DNA from 2 places in the Granulicatella adiacens ATCC 49175 genome. Region 2 is predicted to be linked to the other one. Evidence: a T-box and tRNA genes for the amino acid it is inferred to sense, from the RefSeq annotation. Region 2 holds a T-box; the other holds one or more tRNA genes.
The links. A T-box is a leader RNA that pairs with one kind of tRNA and senses whether it is charged. The one in region 2 lies ahead of tyrS (tyrosine--tRNA ligase), so its partner is inferred to be a tRNA-Tyr.

Region 1: it encodes a tRNA-Tyr, which carries the amino acid that the T-box ahead of tyrS (tyrosine--tRNA ligase) is inferred to sense. The anticodon was not compared.

What each region holds. Positions count from the first base shown of each region.
Region 1 covers NZ_CP102283.1:1,309,747-1,321,374, reverse strand. Annotated here, with positions in the region: gene pknB (Stk1 family PASTA domain-containing Ser/Thr kinase) at 1-1,579, shown strand, start outside; rRNA gene NQ540_RS06485 (16S ribosomal RNA) at 1,978-3,527, shown strand; rRNA gene NQ540_RS06480 (23S ribosomal RNA) at 3,750-6,666, shown strand; rRNA gene rrf (5S ribosomal RNA) at 6,745-6,860, shown strand; tRNA gene NQ540_RS06470 (tRNA-Asn) at 6,872-6,945, shown strand; tRNA gene NQ540_RS06465 (tRNA-Ser) at 6,973-7,062, shown strand; tRNA gene NQ540_RS06460 (tRNA-Glu) at 7,088-7,159, shown strand; tRNA gene NQ540_RS06455 (tRNA-Ser) at 7,172-7,261, shown strand; tRNA gene NQ540_RS06450 (tRNA-Met) at 7,271-7,343, shown strand; tRNA gene NQ540_RS06445 (tRNA-Asp) at 7,347-7,419, shown strand; tRNA gene NQ540_RS06440 (tRNA-Phe) at 7,443-7,515, shown strand; tRNA gene NQ540_RS06435 (tRNA-Tyr) at 7,519-7,599, shown strand; tRNA gene NQ540_RS06430 (tRNA-Trp) at 7,628-7,698, shown strand; tRNA gene NQ540_RS06425 (tRNA-His) at 7,715-7,787, shown strand; tRNA gene NQ540_RS06420 (tRNA-Gln) at 7,793-7,864, shown strand; tRNA gene NQ540_RS06415 (tRNA-Cys) at 7,882-7,952, shown strand; tRNA gene NQ540_RS06410 (tRNA-Leu) at 7,962-8,045, shown strand; gene NQ540_RS09765 (CPBP family glutamic-type intramembrane protease) at 8,210-8,770, shown strand; gene NQ540_RS06405 (HXXEE domain-containing protein) at 8,846-9,319, opposite strand; gene NQ540_RS06400 (glycosyltransferase family 4 protein) at 9,514-10,749, shown strand; gene NQ540_RS06395 (NAD(P)-dependent oxidoreductase) at 10,730-11,617, shown strand.
Region 2 covers NZ_CP102283.1:1,920,014-1,927,836, reverse strand. Annotated here, with positions in the region: gene argS (arginine--tRNA ligase) at 1-1,493, shown strand, start outside; T-box leader at 1,536-1,737, shown strand; gene tyrS (tyrosine--tRNA ligase) at 1,793-3,058, shown strand; gene lacC (tagatose-6-phosphate kinase) at 3,888-4,820, opposite strand; gene NQ540_RS09515 (CHAP domain-containing protein) at 5,205-6,500, shown strand; gene NQ540_RS09510 (hypothetical protein) at 6,639-7,115, shown strand; gene NQ540_RS09745 (hypothetical protein) at 7,213-7,368, opposite strand; gene NQ540_RS09505 (CadD family cadmium resistance transporter) at 7,397-7,823, shown strand, end outside.

The sequences.
Region 1 (11,628 bases), 610 kb from region 2:
AATTATTCATCGCGACATTAAACCTCAAAATATTTTGATTGATAAACATGGTGATGTTAAAATTACGGATTTTGGGATTGCGATTGCATTATCGGAGACTTCACTTACTCAAACAAATACGTTATTAGGATCTGTTCATTATTTATCTCCGGAACAAGCTAGAGGCGGAATGGCTACGATTCGAAGTGATATATATGCTCTTGGAATAGTTCTGTATGAATTGTTAGTTGGTGAGGTTCCTTTTGAAGGGGAGTCTGCTGTATCAATTGCCCTAAAGCATTTTCAAGAACCACTTCCACGAATTTCATTAATGTTACCAACAGTTCCTCAAAGCTTAGAAAATGTCGTTCTTAAAGCAACTGCAAAAGAACCTTTGGACCGTTATAATAGTTGTGAAGAGATGCTGGAGGATTTACAAACGTGTTTAAATCCTGAAAGGCTTAATGAACCGATGTTTAAACCCACTACATTGAATCAGGAAACAAAAGTTTTACAACCGATTGCTACAGAAGCCATACCTCGAAAAATCCCAACTTCGAGTAAAGAAGTTCCTGAAATTCAATTTGATGAAGAAAAGAAGCCTATTACTCAAGAGCCGAAGAAAAAAAGAAAAAAATGGCCTTGGATTTTACTACTTCTTATAACCCTTATTGGGGCAGCTGCCATTTTTGCATATATTCAATCTGCGCCAAAAGAGGTTACTATTCCAGATTTGAGTAAGTACACGGAAGCTGAAGCAAAAGTAAAATTAGCAGATTTGAATCTGGAAATCTCTGATGTTCAAAAAGTTAAATCAGATACCGTGGAAGAAGGAAAAGTGGTCGAAACTAATCCTAAAGCCGGAAGTAAAGTTAGAGAAAAATCAAAAGTAGTTTTAAAAGTTAGTGCCGGGAAAGATACGGTGACGATAGGAAACTACGTTGGTAATACATTCGATAAAGCAAAAGATGAACTTCAAAAATTAGGGATTGCTGTAGAGAAGAAAGAAATCTATTCTGATACAGTCGAAGCTGGTAAAGTTACAGAACAAAGTATCGCAAAGGATCAAAAGGTTGTTGCGAAGGAAACAAAGATGATTTTGACAGTTTCGAAAGGCAAAGAACCAGTGACCTTAGTCAACTTAAAAGGCTACACTCGTTCAGGAGTTCAAGAATACGCTAAACAGAATGGACTAAAACTTCAAATTACTGAAGAAAATAGTAATGAGACAGAAGATACAGTTATTAAACAGTCTCCAGCAGAAGGAGCCACTTTAAAACAAGGAGATACATTAACGGTTGTTATTTCAAAAGGAAAAGGGGAAAGAGTCGTTAGTCGTAAGTTTACGATTCCTTATGAAGAAAAGAAACAAGCGAATAATGGAAATGGAAACCATACTTCAACTCAAGAGAAACAACCGAATACGGTCGAAGTATTTATTCAGGATGCTAATAATAATATAAATACGGCTTATCGATCGTTCAAAATAACGGAAACAACAACAATTAGTATTGATTTCACCTTTAATAATCAAGTGAATAGTGGTAAATACATCATTAAAAAAGATGGAGTAACGATTGATACCGGTGTTGTTCAGTAAGAGGTTATCATAGAGACAGAGTCTACGTTTTTAATAGTTAGACTCTGTTTTCTTTTCTAATAAAAATATATTAAAAAATTCATGTCCATTTTAGTTGCAAACCAAATCTGAATATGATAAATTAATATCACTGTGAAGCGAACGTTCGCTTTTAAAACAGTTCCAAAAAACTTTGAAAAAGTTGAATAAAAACTGTTGACAGTAAAAATGTCCTATGATAGGATATAGAAGTTGTTGCAAAACAACGATTGACCTTTGAAAACTGAACAAAGAAGACGAACCAAATGTGTAGGGACTTCATTCAATTGAATGAAGAAACAACAATTTCTTATCTCTTAAAGAGATACAATAAGTCAGTAATTAAAATGAGCTTTTCAAAGCTCATGAAAATTCAAATTTTTCATGAGAGTTTGATCCTGGCTCAGGACGAACGCTGGCGGCGTGCCTAATACATGCAAGTCGAACGAGAGCGACCGGTGCTTGCACTGGTCAATCTAGTGGCGAACGGGTGAGTAACACGTGGGTAACCTGCCCATCAGAGGGGGATAACATCCGGAAACGGATGCTAAAACCGCATAGGTCTTCGAATCGCATGGTTTGAAGAGGAAAAGAGGCGCAAGCTTCTGCTGATGGATGGACCCGCGGTGCATTAGCTAGTTGGTGAGGTAACGGCTCACCAAGGCCGTGATGCATAGCCGACCTGAGAGGGTGATCGGCCACATTGGGACTGAGACACGGCCCAAACTCCTACGGGAGGCAGCAGTAGGGAATCTTCCGCAATGGACGCAAGTCTGACGGAGCAACGCCGCGTGAGTGAAGAAGGTTTTCGGATCGTAAAACTCTGTTGTTAGAGAAGAACAAGTGCTAGAGTAACTGTTAGCGCCTTGACGGTATCTAACCAGAAAGCCACGGCTAACTACGTGCCAGCAGCCGCGGTAATACGTAGGTGGCAAGCGTTGTCCGGATTTATTGGGCGTAAAGCGAGCGCAGGCGGTTCCTTAAGTCTGATGTGAAAGCCCCCGGCTCAACCGGGGAGGGTCATTGGAAACTGGGGAACTTGAGTGCAGAAGAGGAGAGTGGAATTCCATGTGTAGCGGTGAAATGCGTAGATATATGGAGGAACACCAGTGGCGAAGGCGACTCTCTGGTCTGTAACTGACGCTGAGGCTCGAAAGCGTGGGTAGCAAACAGGATTAGATACCCTGGTAGTCCACGCCGTAAACGATGAGTGCTAAGTGTTGGAGGGTTTCCGCCCTTCAGTGCTGCAGTTAACGCATTAAGCACTCCGCCTGGGGAGTACGACCGCAAGGTTGAAACTCAAAGGAATTGACGGGGACCCGCACAAGCGGTGGAGCATGTGGTTTAATTCGAAGCAACGCGAAGAACCTTACCAAGTCTTGACATCCTTTGACCACTCTAGAGATAGAGCTTTCCCTTCGGGGACAAAGTGACAGGTGGTGCATGGTTGTCGTCAGCTCGTGTCGTGAGATGTTGGGTTAAGTCCCGCAACGAGCGCAACCCTTATTACTAGTTGCCAGCATTCGGTTGGGCACTCTAGTGAGACTGCCGGTGACAAACCGGAGGAAGGTGGGGATGACGTCAAATCATCATGCCCCTTATGACTTGGGCTACACACGTGCTACAATGGATGGTACAACGAGCAGCGAACTCGCGAGGGTAAGCGAATCTCTTAAAGCCATTCTCAGTTCGGATTGTAGGCTGCAACTCGCCTACATGAAGCCGGAATCGCTAGTAATCGCGGATCAGCACGCCGCGGTGAATACGTTCCCGGGTCTTGTACACACCGCCCGTCACACCACGAGAGTTTGTAACACCCAAAGTCGGTGAGGTAACCATTTGGAGCCAGCCGCCTAAGGTGGGATAGATGATTGGGGTGAAGTCGTAACAAGGTAGCCGTATCGGAAGGTGCGGCTGGATCACCTCCTTTCTAAGGATAAACCTCAGTGCCGTAAGGTATTGAAGGTAATACGGAACCCTACAGGGTTTAGACTTCTTTGTTTAGTTTTGAGAGGTTCATCTCTCAATTTTGTTCTTTGAAAACTGAATACTATATCACAACAAATAACCAATTAATTTACCGAGAGTTAGAGTAAGATCTAACGAAAAGAGTTTTTTAACAAAACGCAACGCTATGCGACATTTAACCAACGGTTAAGTGAATAAGGGCGCACGGTGGATGCCTTGGTACTAGGAGCCGAAGAAGGACGGAACTAACACCGATATGCTTTGGGGAGCTGTAAGTAAGCTAAGATCCAAAGATTTCCGAATGGGGGAACCCAGCACCTTTCATAGGGTGTTACCAATGAGTGAATACATAGCTCATTAGGAGGTACACGCAGGGAACTGAAACATCTCATTACCTGCAGGAAGAGAAAGAAAAATCGATTCCCTGAGTAGCGGCGAGCGAAACGGGAGGAGCCCAAACCAACGAGCTTGCTTGTTGGGGTTGTAGGACTAGAACGTGAGAAGACATCAAGATAGCAGAAGTGGTCTGGAAAGGCCCATCACAGAAGGTGACAATCCTGTACGCGACATCTTGACGAACTCTACTAGCATCCTGAGTACGGCGGGACACGAGGAATCCCGTCGGAATCCGCCAGGACCATCTGGCAAGGCTAAATACTACCTAGTGACCGATAGTGAACCAGTACCGTGAGGGAAAGGTGAAAAGAACCCCGGGAGGGGAGTGAAAGAGTACCTGAAACCGTGTGCTTACAAGTAGTCAGAGCCCGTTAATGGGTGATGGCGTGCCTTTTGTAGAATGAACCGGCGAGTTACGTTTACATGCGAGGTTAAGATGAAGAGTCGGAGCCGTAGCGAAAGCGAGTCTGAATAGGGCGCATGAAGTATGTGGACGTAGACCCGAAACCAAGTGATCTACCCATGTCCAGGTTGAAGGTGCGGTAAAACGCACTGGAGGACCGAACCAGGGCACGTTGAAAAGTGCTTGGATGAGGTGTGGGTAGCGGAGAAATTCCAATCGAACTTGGAGATAGCTGGTTCTCTCCGAAATAGCTTTAGGGCTAGCCTCGGAAGTGAGAATCGTGGAGGTAGAGCACTGTTTGGACTAGGGGCCCATCTCGGGTTACCGAATTCAGATAAACTCCGAATGCCATGTATTTATATCCGGGAGTCAGACTGCGAGTGATAAGATCCGTAGTCGAAAGGGAAACAGCCCAGACCACCAGCTAAGGTCCCAAAATATCTGTTAAGTGGAAAAGGATGTGGGGTTGCACAGACAACTAGGATGTTGGCTTAGAAGCAGCCATCATTCAAAGAGTGCGTAATAGCTCACTAGTCGAGTGACCCTGCGCCGAAAATGTAACGGGGCTAAACAGATTACCGAAGCTGTGGATTGGACCTTATGGTCCAGTGGTAGGAGAGCGTTCTAAGGGCGGAGAAGCATGATCGTAAGGACATGTGGAGCGCTTAGAAGTGAGAATGCCGGTATGAGTAGCGAAAGACGGGTGAGAATCCCGTCCACCGAATAACTAAGGTTTCCTGGGGAAGGCTCGTCCTCCCAGGGTTAGTCGGGACCTAAGGCGAGGCCGATAGGCGTAGTCGATGGACAACAGGTTGATATTCCTGTACTTCTATAAATCGTTTGAGCAATGGAGGGACGCAGGAGGCTAAGAAAAGCGTACGACTGGAAGTGTACGCCCAAGCAGTGAGTCGGCTGATGAGTCAAATGCTTATCACAGATGCGACAAGCTGTAACGGGGAGGGAAGTTTAGTACCGAAGTTTCTGATGTCACACTGCCGAGAAAAGCTTCTAGCAAGATTTATAGGACCCGTACCGCAAACCGACACAGGTAGTTGAGGAGAGAATCCTAAGGTGAGCGAGCGAACTCTCGTTAAGGAACTCGGCAAAATGACCCCGTAACTTCGGGAGAAGGGGTGCTGGTAGCAATACCAGCCGCAGTGAATAGGCCCAGGCGACTGTTTATCAAAAACACAGGTCTCTGCAAAATCGAAAGATGACGTATAGGGGCTGACGCCTGCCCGGTGCTGGAAGGTTAAGAGGAGAGGTTAGCGCAAGCGAAGCTTTGAATTGAAGCCCCAGTAAACGGCGGCCGTAACTATAACGGTCCTAAGGTAGCGAAATTCCTTGTCGGGTAAGTTCCGACCCGCACGAAAGGCGTAACGATCTGGGCACTGTCTCAACGAGAGACTCGGTGAAATTATAGTACCTGTGAAGATGCAGGTTACCCGCGACAGGACGGAAAGACCCCATGGAGCTTTACTGTAGTTTGATATTGAGTGTTTGTGTCACATGTACAGGATAGGTAGGAGCTGAAGAATCCGGGACGCCAGTTTCGGAGGAGGCAACGGTGGGATACTACCCTTGTGACATGACCACTCTAACCCGCACCCCTTACCGGGGTGGGAGACAGTGTCAGACGGGCAGTTTGACTGGGGCGGTCGCCTCCTAAAGTGTAACGGAGGCGCCCAAAGGTTCCCTCAGAATGGTTGGAAATCATTCGAAGAGTGTAAAGGCAGAAGGGAGCTTGACTGCGAGACCTACAAGTCGAGCAGGGACGAAAGTCGGGCTTAGTGATCCGGTGGTTCCGTATGGAAGGGCCATCGCTCAACGGATAAAAGCTACCCTGGGGATAACAGGCTTATCTCCCCCAAGAGTTCACATCGACGGGGAGGTTTGGCACCTCGATGTCGGCTCATCGCATCCTGGGGCTGAAGTCGGTCCCAAGGGTTGGGCTGTTCGCCCATTAAAGCGGTACGCGAGCTGGGTTCAGAACGTCGTGAGACAGTTCGGTCCCTATCCGTCGCGGGCGTTGGAAATTTGAGAGGAGCTGTCCTTAGTACGAGAGGACCGGGATGGACACACCGCTGGTGTACCAGTTGTTCTGCCAAGAGCATCGCTGGGTAGCTATGTGTGGACGGGATAAACGCTGAAAGCATCTAAGCGTGAAGCCCCCCTCGAGATGAGATTTCCCATCACATCAAGTGAGTAAGACCCCTGAGAGACGATCAGGTAGATAGGCTAGAAGTGGAAGTGCCGCGAGGCATGGAGTGGACTAGTACTAATCGGTCGAGGACTTAACCACGAGTTGTATAGCTGGTAGATTGATGGAGTTGGATATAGATTCAGTTTTGAAAGAACGAAAGTTTTTTCAGAAATAAAGTGTGGTGACGATGGCAAGAAGGATACACCTGTTCCCATCTCGAACACAGAAGTTAAGCTTCTTAGCGCCGATAGTAGTTGGGGGTTTCTCCCTGCGAGGGTAGGACGTTGCCACGCTTTATTAATTTTCCGCCATAGCTCAGTTGGTAGTAGCGCATGACTGTTAATCATGATGTCGTAGGTTCGAGTCCTACTGGCGGAGTTCATTCATATAAATGTTTGGAAACTCGGAGAGTTGTCCGAGCTGGCCGAAGGAGCACGATTGGAAATCGTGTAGACGGTTAACCCTGTCTCAAGGGTTCGAATCCCTTACTCTCCATTTGTATGATTGTTTTTGTTACTATGGCCCGTTGGTCAAGCGGTTAAGACACCGCCCTTTCACGGCGGTAACACGGGTTCGAGTCCCGTACGGGTCATTATTTTTTTATGGAGGATTACCCAAGTCCGGCTGAAGGGAACGGTCTTGAAAACCGTCAGGCGTGTAAAAGCGTGCAAGGGTTCGAATCCCTTATCCTCCTTAATATTATCGCGGGGTGGAGCAGTTGGCAGCTCGTCGGGCTCATAACCCGAAGGTCGTAGGTTCGAGTCCTACTCCCGCAATTAGGTTCCGTGGTGTAGGGGTTAACATGCCTGCCTGTCACGCAGGAGATCGCGGGTTCGATTCCCGTCGGGACCGTTAGATGAATATAATATTCGCTAGGCTCGGTAGCTCAGTTGGTAGAGCACTTGATTGAAGCTCAAGGTGTCGGCAGTTCGATTCTGTCCCGAGCCATATGGAGGGGTAGCGAAGTGGCTAAACGCGGCGGACTGTAAATCCGCTCCTTCGGGTTCGGCAGTTCGAATCTGCCCCCCTCCATTTTTTGGAGTTGAATTTCAAACTATTTAGGGGTATAGTTTAAAGGTAGAACAGCGGTCTCCAAAACCGTTAGTGTGGGTTCGATTCCTGCTACCCCTGTTACTTTAATATTATGGCGACCGTGGCGAAGTGGTTAACGCATCGGTTTGTGGCACCGACATTCGGGGGTTCGATTCCCCTCGGTCGCCTATCTTGGGGTATAGCCAAGCGGTAAGGCAACGGACTTTGACTCCGTCATTCGTTGGTTCGAATCCAGCTACCCCAGTTTTTTTATAGTTTGATGGCGGTATAGCCAAGTGGTAAGGCAGAGGTCTGCAAAACCTTCATCACCGGTTCAAATCCGGTTACCGCCTTCCTGATATGCCGGCGTGGCGGAATTGGCAGACGCGCTGGACTCAAAATCCAGTGCCCGCGAGGGCGTGCCGGTTCGACCCCGGCCGCCGGTATATGTGTAAAGACAAGGTTTCTAAGACCTTGTCTTTTTTTGTTTTAATGATGAGTATAACCATTTAAACTCATTTTGTATAGTGGCATAAGTTGATGTGAAGTCTGCTTTGTTTTACTATTGAATCAGATATTCTAATTTTGAGAAGGGTAGTTTACCAGTTCTATGTTCGAAATAACATACTATACATTTATTTCGTTACTTCTTTATTTTATAATCCTTTTTTTCTCGCAAGTGCTATATTCTGTTTTGAAAAGAAAGAAGACTTCATTAGAACTTTTAAAGATTATAAGAGATCTTTTTAAAACAATTGTTTTCATAGTGCTACTAATATATGCAAATATTTTGAATTTATTGTCTTTATCAGTAAACTTTGTATCTCTTTTCTTTTTCGGATTGTTTACTCTCTTATTTATTTTTTTATTTACAAAAAAGGATAATAGTCATTATCCTTTGCATACAAAAGTTTCAGCGATTCTTCTTTCACCTATTATTGAAGAAGTGATTTGTAGAGAAATTGCTTATAATTCTGATTATGTTTTGGTTTCTTATATACTGGGAACGATCATCTTTATCTTTTTCCATTTTGCTTTTGACTTTAAGAGCATCATTTATTTTCTATGTATGTCGAGTTTGCTTTTCCTTTTAAGGGAACAATCTGGTTCAGTTCTAAATTCTATTCTTCTTCATATGATGATGAATATAACCGTTATTTATAGAAAATAATCATCTTAGATATGTTTTTAATTTATGAAACACGAAAGCCCAACGAAAAAGTATCGTTGGGCTTTTTAGACTGTACTATTTTTTATTAAAGGCATTTAGTAATTTAAAACAGAGGGCTAGATTGAGAAGAATAATAAGTAGTGTGAGGATGGAAGAAAAGTAGAGTTGGAAAGGGTTTTGTAATAGTTGATGAATCCATATTGAACAACATAATCCTGTTACGATTCCACTCAAAAGACCAGGTACATATCTTTTTAGATAAAGACTTTGGAGTACATGGATTACAATGTGATAGTTATATGCGATGATGATTGTTTGATAAATTGTAAAATCACCCACATAAAAACTATAGGCTAGAAAAGCTAAAAGAATTAGAAATTCCTCTAAGACGATTAGGTTAAACTTAAAAGGAGAATAGAGTTCCTTGAAATTTTTAAATTTTGGATGTTCAACCATAGAGGACATAAATGAGGGCATAAGAAGAATCTCTTCCATTTCGTGAATCATAAATAAGCTAGGAAAAAGTAAATAGAACGCGATTGAATCCATAATGTGAACCTTCTTTATTAAAAGTTTGTTTTATGTTGAATATTATACCAAGAAATGGAACCTGTTATGAAATATTGACATTTTCTACTACTTAAAATGGTTAATTTATCAGCTATTAGTGACACTATTGTTTGTATCGTTTATAATAGAAGAGATAGTAGAAATATTTATATTTCAAATTTAAGGAGGTAAGTATGCGAGTCGGTATATTTACAGATACGTACTTTCCACAAGTGAGTGGGGTTGCTACTTCAATTCGAGTACTAAAAGAAGATTTAGAAAGACAAGGGCATAAGGTCATTATTTTTACAACTACTGATCCAAAAGTGACTGAGCCAGAAGAAAATATTGTACGATTAGGTAGTGTTCCTTTTTTTGCGTTCAAGGATCGTCGAGTTGCGATTCAAGGGCTGGGGAAGGCTTATCGAATTGCGAAAGAAAATGAATTGGATATCATTCATACGCAAACTGAGTTTAGCCTTGGGTTAGCAGGCAAACTAATTGCTGCTATGTTGAAGATTCCAACGATTCATACGTACCATACAATGTATGAAAAATATTTACACTACATTGCAAAAGGTAAAGTGCTACGTCCAAGTCATGTGGCGTATATCTCTAAAGCGTTTTGTAATCAAACAAGTGGAGTAGTTGCTCCTAGTCAAATGACAAAAGATAAGCTACTTGAATATGGAGTGCTTCAGGAAGTTCGAGTGATTCCAACTGGAGTCGTTGTTCCTCCGCAAGAACCAGATATAGCGAAAACTTTAAGAAGTGAGCTGGGGTATTCAGATGATGAAGTGGTATTACTATCACTCAGTCGTTTGTCTCAAGAGAAGAATATCGCTGCAGTGATTGCTGCGTTACCAGCTATCATAGCAAGTAAGCCAAATGTACGCTTATGTATTGCTGGTGGCGGACCTGAAAGAGAGAAGCTCGAAGCGCAAGTGGCGGAACTTGGCATGAACGATTTTGTTCAATTTGTGGGCGAAATAAAAAACGAAATGGTCTATAAGTATTATCAAATGGCAGATCTTTACGTGAATGCTTCTGAATCAGAAAGTCAAGGATTAACGTACCTAGAGGCACTTGTTAACCGTGTTCCAGTAATCGCTAAGAAGAATGATTATTTAAGCAGCCTTATTACAGCAGATGCTTTAGGAATGTTATTTGAAACAGACGCAGATATTGCGAATTGTGTCTTAGAGTATATAGAAACTCAACTAGGTAATGAAGCGGAAGTATCAGTATTACAAGACCAATTATTATCGGAAATTTCTTCTGAAACATTTGGAGAAAGAATTGTAGATTTCTACGAAGCTGCGATTAACGGCTATCAATGGAATCAAGAACATTCGCATAACATTATGAATCTGATGAAATTTTTACGTTTATCAACAAGTGAGTTAAAGGATGAAGAAAATGAAAATTAATACAGTAGGCTTTGTTGGCACTGGCGTGATGGGGAAATCCATGATTCGCCATTTGCTAAAAAAATATAATGTTGTAGTGTACAATCGTACGAAAGAAAGAGCATTAGACCTTCTTGAAGAAGGAGCGATTTGGGCTGATACACCTACTGAAGTTGCTAATCAATCGGATGTGGTTTTAACAATTGTAGGCTATCCAAAAGATGTAGAAGAAGTGTACTTCGGTGAACAAGGAATCTTCAAGTCTACGAAGGAGCATCTTGTTGTAGTAGATCTTACAACAAGTACCCCAACTCTTGCTAAACGCATCGCAGAAGAAGCTACTAGTCGTTCGTGGGAGGCTCTAGACGCACCTGTTTCAGGTGGAGATCTTGGTGCAAAAAACGGAACTCTTTCTATAATGGTTGGTGGGACAGAGGAAACATTAGAAAAAGTATATCCAGTATTGGATTGCTTCTCTAAGACGATTACGTTGCAAGGAACTGCAGGTGCTGGGCAACATACAAAAATGGCTAATCAAATTATGATTGCAGGAACGATGACAGGTTTAACAGAGATGCTCGTTTATGCAAAAGCTGCAGGACTTGATTTGGATAAGGTATTACAAACAGTTGGTGCAGGAAGTGCGGCCAACTGGTCACTCTCAAATTATGGACCTCGCATTTTAAAAGAAGATTATTCTCCAGGATTCTTTGCAAAACATTTCCTTAAAGATTTAGGAATTGCACTTGATGAAGCAGAGAGAATGCGTCTATTTTTACCAGCTACTTTACAAGCAAAAAAACTCTACGAAACGCTCTGTGATGATGGCTTTGCAGATGATGGTACCCAAGCTTTAATCAAATTATATTGGAATTTACCAACTGAATAAAATTCTCTTAA
Region 2 (7,823 bases):
ATAAACATATCGCACGCGCAGAAGCAATGGGACCTTACGCGAACTTCTTCTTAGAACGTAGTGCATTTGCTGATGAAGTCTTAAAAGAAGTGTTAGAACTTGGCGAACATTATGGTGATTGGGATTACGGTCAAGGTCGTAAAGTGGTCATCGATATGTCTTCACCAAACATTGCGAAACCAATGTCAATGGGACATTTACGTTCAACAGTAATCGGAAACGCGATTGCAAACCTAGAGAAAAAAGTGGGCTATGAACCAATTCGTATCAACCACTTAGGAGACTGGGGAACTCAATTCGGAAAACTCATCGAAGCGTACAAATTATGGGGAAGCGAAGAACTTGTAAAAGCAGATCCAATCGCAGAACTCATTAAATTATACGTCCGTTTCCACGAAGAAGCAGAACTAGACCCAACGCTCGATGACAAAGGCCGTGCATGGTTCAAGAAACTAGAAGATGGAGATGCAGAAGCGGTTCGTCTATGGGAATGGTTCAGAAGTGAATCATTAAAAGAATTCAACCGCGTGTATGACTTACTCGGCGTGACTTTTGATTCATACAATGGTGAAGCGTTCTATAACGACAAGATGGACGTTGTGGTCGACATGCTTGAAGACGCGAACTTACTAAAAGTGGATAATGGCGCTACCATCGTAGACCTTGAAAAATATGATTTACCACCAGCATTGATTAAAAAATCAGACGGCGCAACACTATACATGACACGTGACTTAGCAGCCGCAAACTACCGTAAGAATACTTACGATTTCGCAAAATGTATTTACGTGGTAGGGATGGAACAATCCAACCACTTCAAACAATTAAAAGCAGTCTTAAAAGAACTCAATTTACCTTGGGCTGAAACGATTGTCCATATTCCATTTGGACTAATCACATTGAACGGTAAGAAATTATCGACACGTAAAGGAAAAATCATCCTTCTTGAAGGCGTGTTAAAAGAAGCAACAGAACTTGCTTTGAAACAAATCGAAGCGAAAAACCCATCACTCGAAAACAAAGAAGCAGTGGCACACGCTGTTGGGGTGGGTGCGGTTATTTTCCACGACTTGAAGAACGACCGTACAAACAACTTCGACTTTGCGCTTGAAGAAGTGGTACAATTCGAAGGTGAAACAGGTCCATACGTGCAATATACACATGCTCGTGCGATGAGTATTTTACGTAAAGCCAACCATACAGTGGATATGACAGAGGCCTTCTCATTAACAGACGATGATGCGTGGGAAGTATTGAAACTCATCGAAAACTATCCAAACGTTGTACGTTTTGCTGAAGAAAAATGCGAACCATCAGCGATTGCGAAATACGTGATCAACTTAGCACAAGCGTTCAATAAATATTACGCACATACAAAAGTACTCGTTGAAGATGAAGCTTTCAACAGCCGTATCGCTTTAGTACAAACAACAGCAAGCCTTCTAAAACAAGGCCTAGCGCTGCTTGGCGTGGCTGCTCCAGATGAAATGTAGTCATTGACATGACGCACTATAAGCCGTATACTAAATGCACATATATAAGCAATGAACAAGCGCAGTAGTGGTTGTCCACGGGAGAAAGAAGAGAATTGTCGGTCGGTGCAAGACAATCCCCCACATCCGCGAAGTACACTTGGGAGCAATCCGTCAGGACGTCTCATCCGCGATAAGGATGCTCGAGTGGATGATGCCTCGCATCGTCAACAAGGGTGGTAACACGGTGAAAATCGTCCCTAATAGTCTTTTTGGCTATTAGGGATTTTTTATTTACAAGAAAGAAGGGAAGAAACAAGATGAACATTATCGATGATTTAGAATGGCGCGGCGCCATCAACCAAATGACAGATGAAGAAGGCTTACGTGCCTTAACAAACGAAAAGGCTGTATCACTCTACTGTGGGGTAGACCCAACTGGGGACAGCATGCACATTGGACACTTAATTCCATTTATGATTCTTCGTCGTTTCCAATTAGCAGGACATAAACCAGTCATCTTGATTGGTGGAGCAACAGGTTCTATCGGAGATCCAAGTGGTCGTACAAGCGAACGTGTGCTTCAATCAATGGAACAAGTTCAACACAATGTTGAAAAATTAACAGCGCAAATGAAGAAATTATTCTTCACAACAGATGAAGACCAAGCGACATTACGTCTTGTAAACAACTACGATTGGACAAAAGATTTATCATTATTAGACTTCTTACGTGACTACGGGAAGCATTTCAACTTGAACACCATGCTTGCTAAAGACGTGGTCGCAAGCCGTTTAGAAGTGGGGATTTCATTTACAGAATTCTCATACCAAATCCTACAATCAATGGACTTCTTACATTTATTCAAGACAGAAGACGTGCAAGTTCAAATCGGTGGTGCGGACCAATGGGGGAACATCACTTCAGGTCTTGAATTAATCCGTAAAGTAGAAGGCGCAGAGTCTCGTGCTTATGGGCTAACCATTCCATTGATGTTAAAATCAGACGGCACAAAATTCGGGAAATCAGCTGGTGGCGCTGTATGGCTAGACCCTGAAAAGACAACTCCATACGAATTCTACCAATTCTGGTTAAACCAAGATGACCGCGACGTGATTAAATACATCAAGTACTTCACATTCTTAGACCGCGAAGAAATCGAAGCGCTCGAAGAAAAAGTAGCTACAGAACCACATAAACGTGAAGCGCAAATCCGCCTTGCTGAAGAAGTCACTCGCTTCGTTCACGGCGAAAAAGCCCTAGAAGACGCGAAGAAAATTACAAACGCGCTCTTCACAGGAAACGTACAACAATTAACAGCCGACGAAATCGAACAAGGCTTCAAAAATATGCCAACATTTGAAAGTTCAAAAGAACCTCAAAATCTAGCAACATGGCTTGTTGACCTTGGCATCGAACCTTCAAGAAGACAATCACGCGAAGACATTCAAAACGGCGCAATTTCTATCAACGGGGAAAAAGTAACCGACCTCGAATTCGAATGGACGAAAGAACAATCTTTTGAAGAACGCTTTGTCATCGTCCGCCGCGGTAAGAAAAAATACTTCTTAGTGGTGTTGAAATAAAAGATAAGTGCAAGTACGGATGATTCCTGCGAATCCTTACGGGAGTAAGACAAAAGCTAAAAATGGACTCACAGTGTGAGTCCATTTTCTTTTAGTGGTTTCAAATCCTTCGCACTGTGAAGGATTTCCGCAAGGCTGATTAGGCATAAGCAAATCACAAGTGATGAAGCTTATGCCAATCAGCTACTGCGTATAACTCTTTAAGCTTCTCTTATTTTATGCGCCCACGTTACTATGATGATAAAATCCGCACTATTCTTCGGAATCATCCTTTGGGTGCATCGTGTCAAAAACTACTAAGAAAATTTTTGCTTTGTGAGCTGACAATAAAGAGCAGTTCACAAAGTTTGAAATAAAAAAATGTTTTAAATAGATTTTCAAACCTGTTATCAACGCCTACACAATCATATTTCAAAAGCAAATGTAAAAAACACAATATGACATATACGTTATATTGCAAAATAACTTTTTTGGTCAAAAGCCCGAATTTGTTGGCTCAAAAACTCAATATTTTAGTTAGCTCATTTCGAATGCAAAACCGTGCACTTTTCCATTTAAAACTTCAGCTGCTCAACCCATAGAAGCTCGAGTGGTTTTAAAGTAGAATACGCAGAGTTATATTCAAGCGAAGAAAAATAAGATTCCAAAGAATGGGCGGATTTTATAATAACCGTAATGGGGGATAGGATAAAATGCGAAATAGCGGCCGTCAGAAATTTTTCTGTACGGCCGCTTTGAGGCTTTTAAGGTGAGAGACTTCGGCTCGAACCGGTCCCCCATTACAGTTATTATAAATAAATCCGCAAGGATTCTTTGGAATCAAATGGAATTATACTTTCTCCACCGTTACCGCATTGAAAATGGTATCGAAGTTTTCCATGTTTATAAAGCCTGTTTGAGCTTCCATGGCATTGAGCGTACCTGCAGTCACTGCCGTTTTCAAAATGGACTCAACACTTTCGCCTTTTGCAATCGCATGAGCTAACCCAGCAATCGTTGAGTCTCCAGAGCCAACAGGATTCACGGCGTTGACTTTGGGAATGCTGACTTGGTAAAAGACCCCTTCGTGTTTTGCAAGTGCGCCTTTTGATCCAAGCGAAACAACCACCCAATCTACCCCGTCAAATAACGGAGAGTTCAATTGCTTCTTCAATTCTTCCACCGTTGTCGCTTCAGGAACCCCTAATAACCCAGCGAGTTCTTCTTGGTTTGGCTTAATTAAGACCGGCTTAGTAGCAGCTTCGAGTGCAATCTTTAATGTCTTTCCAGAAGTATCTAAAAGCACAGGAATGCTGGCTTTTGCAGCTTTTTCAATAATCGTTGCGTATAAAGTCTCATCCATTCCAGCAGGCAGGCTACCAGAAATCGTGATGAGATCGACCTCTTTTAATAAGGTTTCAAAATGAGCGAGGAACCCCGCTTGTTCTTCTGGTGTAATGGTAGGACCGGCCTCTAAGATTTCGGTTTGAAGGCCTTCATGTAGGATGGCAATACAATTACGAGTTTCCGATTGGATAGGATAGAAGTTGTTTTCTAAGGCAACCTCATCCAATTTTTCTTTAATAAAAGCACCGATGTGGCCGCCTAGTAAACCTGTTGCTAGCACTGGAGAACCGAGTTGCTTTAAAACACGACTCACGTTGAGGCCTTTTCCACCAGGTGTTTTACTAACCTTTTGAGTACGATTCACCGTATCCATCTTTAATGTTTCGACCGTATACCCAATATCTACCGCCGGATTCATTGTTAATGTTAATATCATAAAAATAGCTCCCTTCTATTTTCAATTGGATACGTTAAATATACCATATTTCACCCATTTTGAGGGCTAAGGTTTGGTTTGTTACAAAACTTTTTGAAGATAAATGTACCGATTTAAAAGGAATTACATATTTTCCTTGAATCCTTCTATAAAAAAGACAAATAATTCTGTAATATTTTATAAATTTCTCCTTTTTTTGTATCAAAAAGGTCAGCTAATCGTTTTATGTTACAGCTTTGTTACAAGGTATTGTCAATTCAAAGAAAATCAACATCAGTCTAAAGTCCTATGGTATTATAGTACCAAGTTAAGTTTTATTTAAGCCAAATCGGCTACTTCGAAATATATAATTGATTTTTTATTGGAACTATTGGAGGGACTCACTTGAAGAAGCGTTTATTAACAGTATTAGTAACAGGAACAGTATTAACATTAGGAGCTTTAGCACCAAATGTTAGTGCGCAAGACTTTGACTCACAAATTAACTCAGCTAATTCAACAATTGCAAATATCAATGATAAAAAAGCTGCAGTTAATGCAACAATTGATTCATTAGTATCTGAATTATCAGGAGTACAAACTAAGATTGATGCTACTCAAGCTCAAAAAGCTGAAGCTCAAGCAGCAATCGACTCATTAAAATCAGAAATTTCTAAATTAGAAAAAGTAATTGCTGAACGTAACGAACGTTTAGAAGAACAAGCTCGTGCTGTACAAACAAACGGAGCTCGTTCATATGTTGACTTCTTATTAAATGCAGAAAACTTATCAGATATCGTTAACCGTATCGGTGTTGTTATGGATTTAATCGGTGCTAACCGTGATTTAATGCAACAACAAGCAGAAGATAAGAAACAAGTAGAAGCTAAAGAAGAGCAACAACAAGCTAAATTAGCTGAACAACAAAAAGCTGAGGAAGAATTACAAGGCTTACAAACAAAATTAAATGAAACTTTTGACAAAAATAAAGTTTTATTAGCAAACTTATCTCAAGAAGAATTAGCTGAAATCTCAAAACGTGATGGATTAGTAGCAGAAAAAGAAGCTTTCCAAAAACGTTTAGCTGAAGAAAAAGCAAAAGCAGAAGCTGAAGCAGCACGTATTGCAGAAGCATCTCGTCAAGCTTTAGCAGCCGAAGCAGCAAAAGCAGCTGAAACAGTTGCAGCAGCAACTTCAACTCCAGCTCCTGCAGCTTCAAATACTCAAGCTCAAACAGCAGCAGCTCCAGCAGCACAAGCAACAGCGGCTCCTGCAGCAACAAAACAATCTTCTAGCTACACTTACACAACTGGCGGAGGATTCCCAGCAGTTGACCCAAGTTACCGTGCAGCTTTAAACGGTGGATACTTCGGACAATGTACTTACTACGTATTCAACCGTATGGCACAAGTTGGAACACCAATCGGACACAGCATGATGGGTAACGCGGCTGAATGGCCAGCATATGCTCGTAGCTATGGATACTCAGTATCTAACTCACCATCAGCTGGTTCAGCAATCGTATTCCAACAAGGTTTAGCGGGTGCTGACCCAACTTACGGACACGTAGCATTCGTAGAAGCAGTTAATGCAGATGGTTCATTATACATCTCTGAAATGAACGTACAAGGATTAAACGTAATCTCTTACCGTACAATTTCAGCAAGCGTTGCAGCTCGCGCAACTTACATCCGTTTCTAATAAGAAATAAAATAACCGTCTCCTGAAAAAGGAGGCGGTTTTTGTTTGCACAATTTGGCCCAATACACTTCAAGTATAATTTGACATCCTACACTAGATTTTCTATGATAACAATAAGTCGCAATAAAGGAGTATAAAATGAAGAAAATAATTAAATTATCGATTGTATTATTAGGAGCATTTTTTGTTTTATTAGGATGCCGTTCTGAAAGTAAAGCGGAATTTGCCTTAGAAGTTTCTATTTCTAAGCAAAAAGTAACGTACATGTACGACCAGGAAAAAGATTCGGTTTCCTCACTAACTTTTAACATCAGCTATGATATTTCTAAGAACAAGGAGTACGAAGAAAAGGCACGTAGACAACGTGAGAAAATCGTAAAAGAAATGGATGGAATTGATGGAATTAAAGTCACTCAATCGGATAGTGATAAGGAAATATCATTTACGGTTGAGGTTGACCTTAAGAAGTTCAAATATGATGATGAAGAGAGTCGTTCGAAAGCACCAGCACTCTATAGCAGTGTTCATTCAGCTTTGGTGAAGAAAAATGATTGTTACAGTTTCGAAGAATCCAAAAAAAAGATTTTAGAAGAAGGATTTAAAGAGGTTAAGTAAGGTTTTCAGTACACGTCAATAGATGTCAAAATATTGATTTTAAGCGATTTTTGATTTTTTGAAACTCATTATATCGCACTACAAATCAATAAAAACTCTAACCTTTTTTAGATAAATATATCATCTGGATATTGAAGTTAAGCCCTGCTATCATTTCGATGGCAGGGTTTTTAAATATTTGGGACCCTAACTTCTTATCTATATTTTGGTGGATTTTAAATTGACATCTATAAAGTTTAATGTTAGAATTCATTCAAAAATATATTTGAATGAGGTGCTTTATGATTCAAAATGTTGTTACTTCAATAATCCTGTATTCTGGGACAGCCGTAGACTTACTTATTATCCTAATGTTATTTTTTGCCAAAAGAAAAAGCAGAAAAGACATCATTAACATCTATTTAGGACAATTTCTAGGCTCTGTTAGTCTAATATTGCTAAGTTTGCTTTTTGCATTTGTCTTAAATTATATTCCTAGTAAAGAGATTTTAGGTTTGCTCGGTTTGATTCCAATTTTCCTAGGCCTCAAAGTTTTGCTTTTAGGAGATTCTGATGGAGAAGCTATTGCAAAAGATGGTTTGCGCAAAGATAATAAAAACCTGATTTTTCTAGTTGCTATGATTACTTTTGCAAGTTGTGGTGCTGACAATATTGGTGTTTTTGTCCCATATTTTACTACCTTAAATTTAGCGAATTTGATAGTAACTT